Regions from separate parts of the Pseudomonas sp. 4CAES_32.4 genome, predicted to be linked through region 1. Evidence: predicted binding sites of a transcription regulator. Region 1 holds the regulator's gene; the other holds the start of a gene.
The links. The regulator sigma-54, encoded in region 1, starts transcription at its own class of promoters, with help from an activator protein. The targets are predictions, from matches to a motif close to ANTGGCATNNANNTTGCTNT.
Positions count from the first base shown of each region.

Region 1 (2,197 bases):
AACGCCGCCGGGTGGAAATCGCTCGGGCATTGGCAACCGCCCCGAAATTCATCCTGCTCGACGAACCGTTCGCCGGTGTCGACCCGATCTCGGTCGGCGACATCAAGCAGATCATCCACCACCTCAAGGCCAAGGGTATCGGTGTTCTGATCACCGACCACAACGTCCGTGAAACGCTGGATATCTGCGAAACCGCTTACATCGTCAACGACGGTCAATTGATCGCCGAAGGTGATGCAGAAACCATCCTGGCCAACGATCTGGTCAAGGAAGTCTATCTGGGGCACGAGTTCCGCCTGTAAGCGCGACAGCATCCGGGTGATTCGCGAGGGTGCTGTATCGATGAAGCAGCTTTTTATACGCTTTAATTGTTACAGCGCTCTAGGCAAACACTTCAGTTTCAGGCATATAATTTGCTTAAGTTTGGCGCTCCGGCGCCCTGTAGTGGATGGCGCATAGCGCCGGCGAATAAGGTGTTAAGCCCCTGCCATGAAACCATCGCTAGTCTTGAGAATGGGCCAGCAGCTGACGATGACACCGCAGCTGCAACAGGCCATCCGTCTGCTCCAATTGTCGACCCTGGATCTGCAACAGGAAATCCAGGAGGCGCTGGAATCCAATCCGATGCTCGAACGCCAGGAAGAAGGCGACGACTTCGACAATTCCGATCCGATGGCCCACAACATCGAGCAGAAGCCCAACACCGAGATCCAGGAACCCTCCTATCAGGAAACGGCCCCGACGGTAGACAACCTCGAGGACGGCGAATGGAACGAACGCATTCCCAACGAACTTCCGGTCGACACGGCCTGGGAAGACGTCTACCAGACCAGCGCCAGCAGCCTGCCGAGCAACGATGATGACGAGTGGGACTTCACCACCCGTACCTCCGCTGGCGAAAGCCTGCAAAGTCATCTGCTGTGGCAATTGAACCTGGCCCCCATGTCCGACACCGATCGCCTGATCGCTGTGACCCTGATCGATTGCATCAACAATCAGGGCTACCTGGACGAAACCCTCGAAGAAATTCTCGAAGCGTTCGACCCGGAACTGGACATCGAGCTGGACGAAATCGAAGCCGTCCTGCACCGCATCCAGCAGTTCGAACCGGCCGGTATCGGCGCACGCAACCTCGGCGAATGCCTTCTGCTGCAATTGCGCCAGCTGTCGGCCAAGACCCCGTGGCTGGCGGAAGCCAAACGCCTGGTCAGCGACTACATCGACCTGCTTGGCAGCCGCGACTACAGCCAGTTGATGCGCCGCATGAAACTCAAGGAAGATGAACTGCGCCAGGTCATCGAACTGGTACAGACCCTCAATCCACGCCCAGGCTCGCAGATCGAATCGACCGAAGCCGAATACGTGGTGCCGGACGTTATCGTGCGCAAGGACAACGAGCGCTGGTTGGTCGAACTGAATCAGGAGTCGGTGCCCCGCCTGCGGGTCAACGCACAGTACGCCGGTTTCGTGCGCCGCGCCGACACCAGTGCCGACAACACCTTTATGCGCAATCAGTTGCAGGAAGCCCGCTGGTTCATCAAGAGCTTGCAGAGCCGCAACGAAACCCTGATGAAAGTTGCCACCCAGATCGTCGAGCATCAGCGCGGTTTTCTGGAGTACGGCGACGAAGCCATGAAGCCGCTGGTTCTGCATGACATCGCCGAAGCGGTGGGCATGCATGAATCGACGATTTCCCGTGTGACCACGCAGAAATTCATGCATACCCCGCGCGGTATTTATGAACTGAAATACTTTTTCTCCAGCCACGTCAGCACCTCCGAAGGCGGCGAATGCTCGTCCACGGCGATCCGCGCGATCATCAAAAAACTCGTTGCGGCGGAAAATCAGAAAAAGCCGTTGAGTGACAGCAAGATCGCTGGTTTACTGGAGGCACAAGGCATTCAGGTGGCTCGCCGCACCGTCGCCAAGTACCGCGAGTCCCTCGGGATCGCGCCTTCGAGCGAACGCAAGCGGTTGATGTAAGCCACGTTACAGCGTTCCAGTGGCAGGCTATCCAGCCTGCCGCTTTATGCACTGGCAACGAAGGAGAAGCTGTATGCAAGTCAACATCAGTGGACACCAACTGGAAGTGACCCAACCTCTGCGTTCCTACATCGAGGAAAAACTCCAACGACTGGAGCGCCATTTCGACAAGATCACCAACGTGCAAGTCACGATGTGCGTCGAAAAGCTGAAG
Region 1 covers NZ_CM176882.1:980,633-982,829, reverse strand. Annotated here, with positions in the region: gene lptB (LPS export ABC transporter ATP-binding protein) at 1-302, shown strand, start outside; gene AC3Y64_RS04265 (RNA polymerase factor sigma-54) at 490-1,983, shown strand; gene hpf (ribosome hibernation-promoting factor, HPF/YfiA family) at 2,057-2,197, shown strand, end outside.

Region 2 (2,197 bases), 1.1 Mb from region 1:
ATCGCCGAACTGCAAGCTGCGCAGGCCCGGGGTGTTCGGCGAACTGACGTTGACGGTTACGTAACTGGCGTGGGCGTAAACCTTGTCCAGGCAGATCAGGTAGTCGTCAACCGCGCGCTCGACCGGCGTATCGAAGTTCTTGCCGATGTTGATACCGAGCACGCCTTGGTATTTCGCCGCAGCGACCCGCGCCAGCAAGTTATCCACACCGAGGTTGTTGAAACCCATGCGGTTGATGATCGCTTCGGCTTCCGGCAGGCGAAAGATCCGTGGTTTCGGGTTGCCCGGCTGCGGACGCGGGGTCACGGTGCCGATTTCGACAAAACCGAAACCCAGTTGCGCGAAGCCATCGATGGCCGCGCCGTTCTTGTCCAGACCGGCCGCCAGACCCACCGGGTTCGGGAACTCGAGGCCCATGACCGTCACCGGCTTCTTCGCCGGCGCCTTGCACAGCAAGCCGTTGAGGCCCAAACGCCCACCCGCGCCGATCAGATCCAGTGACAGATCGTGGGAGGTTTCCGGGGAAAGTTTGAACAACAGCTGACGGGCCAGGGTGTACATGGGCAGCGATGACTCGGGCGGCGAAAAGAGGCGGCGATTATAGCCGGGCATCGACCTGCCGCGCGAGGCGCACGCGCAAATCACTGCCGCTGGCATATGCCTTGCACCTTCATCGTTATCAGCTGGCAGGCCAATGGCGGCGTGCGGGCAAGGACAATGGCGTCGTCCCGGGTTTTGCCTGTGCAAAGTCTGCGGCGGCGCTTTTTTTTCGAGGTAACGCTGGATGAATGAACCTTCGGTAGGGCCGCTGGCCTGGGTCAATGGCAGCGATGCCCCGGAAAAGACCGCGATCAACCTCGGCTTCATGGCGCTGAGCGATTGCGCCTCGGTCGTCGTCGCTGCCACTCAGGGCTTTGCTCAACCTTACGGGCTAACGCTGAATCTCAAGCGTCAGGCTTCATGGGCGAATCTGCGCGACAACTTGGTCAGCGGCGAACTCGACGCCGCGCACAGCCTGTACGGATTGATTTACGCCGTGCACCTGGGCATCGGCGGGGTCGCCCCGACCGACATGGCGGTGCTGATGGGCCTCAATCAGAACGGCCAGAGCCTCAACCTTTCCCACGGTCTGCAACAGCTCGGCGTGACCAGTCCTGAAGCGCTGGACCGCCACGTGCACCAAAGCCGCGCAAAACTGACCTTCGCGCAGACCTTTCCCACCGGCACTCACGCGATGTGGCTGTATTACTGGCTGGCGAGTCAGGGCATTCATCCGCTGCAGGACGTCGACAGCGTGGTGGTGCCGCCGCCACAAATGGTCGCGCACTTGCAGGCTGGGCGCATCGATGGCTTTTGTGTCGGCGAACCGTGGGCGGCCAGCGCGGTGCAGCAGGATCTCGGTTTCACCCTCGCCACCAGCCAGACCATTTGGCCTGATCATCCGGAGAAAGTCCTCGGCTGCACCCGCGAATTTGTCGAGCAATACCCGAACACCGCGCGGGCGCTGGTGATGGCGATCCTCGAAGCCAGCCGCTTTATCGAAGAAAGCCCGGAGAACCGCCGCAGCACCGCGCAATTGCTGAGTGCGCCGGAGTATCTCGACGCGCCGCTTTCCTGCATCGAACCACGTTTTCTCGGCGACTACGCCGACGGTCTTGGTAATCGTTGGCAAGATCCGCACGCGCTGCGTTTTCACGGCAAAGGCGAAGTGAACGTGCCATACCTGTCCGATGGCATGTGGTTCATGACCCAGTTCCGCCGCTGGGGCTTGTTGCGTGAGGATCCGGACTACCTCGCCGTGGCCCGTCAGGTTCAGCAGCTCGACCTCTATCGCGAGGCCGCCACGGCGCTCGGCGTTGCCGCGTGGGGCAGCGACATGCGCAGCAGCCAGTTGCTCGACGGCAAGATCTGGGACGGCAGCGATCCCGCCGGTTATGCGCGCAGTTTCAAGCTGCACGCGATGAGCGACGACGTCGCCCTTCTCGCCCGCCGCTGACAGGAGACCGCGAACATGTTGCGCATTCTGCTGATCAACGACACGGCGAAAAAAGTCGGGCGCCTGAAAGCCGCGCTGACCGAGGCCGGTTTCGAGGTGATCGACGAATCCGGGCTGACCATCGACCTGCCCGCGCGCGTCGAAACGGTGCGCCCGGACGTGATCCTGATCGATACCGAGTCACCGAGCCGCGATGTCATG
Region 2 covers NZ_CM176882.1:2,042,835-2,045,031, reverse strand. Annotated here, with positions in the region: gene AC3Y64_RS09380 (quinone-dependent dihydroorotate dehydrogenase) at 1-561, opposite strand, end outside; gene AC3Y64_RS09375 (CmpA/NrtA family ABC transporter substrate-binding protein) at 785-1,996, shown strand; gene AC3Y64_RS09370 (ANTAR domain-containing response regulator) at 2,012-2,197, shown strand, end outside.
Region 2: a site for sigma-54 is predicted at 650-669, ahead of AC3Y64_RS09375 (CmpA/NrtA family ABC transporter substrate-binding protein). Genes of this name have one in related genera too.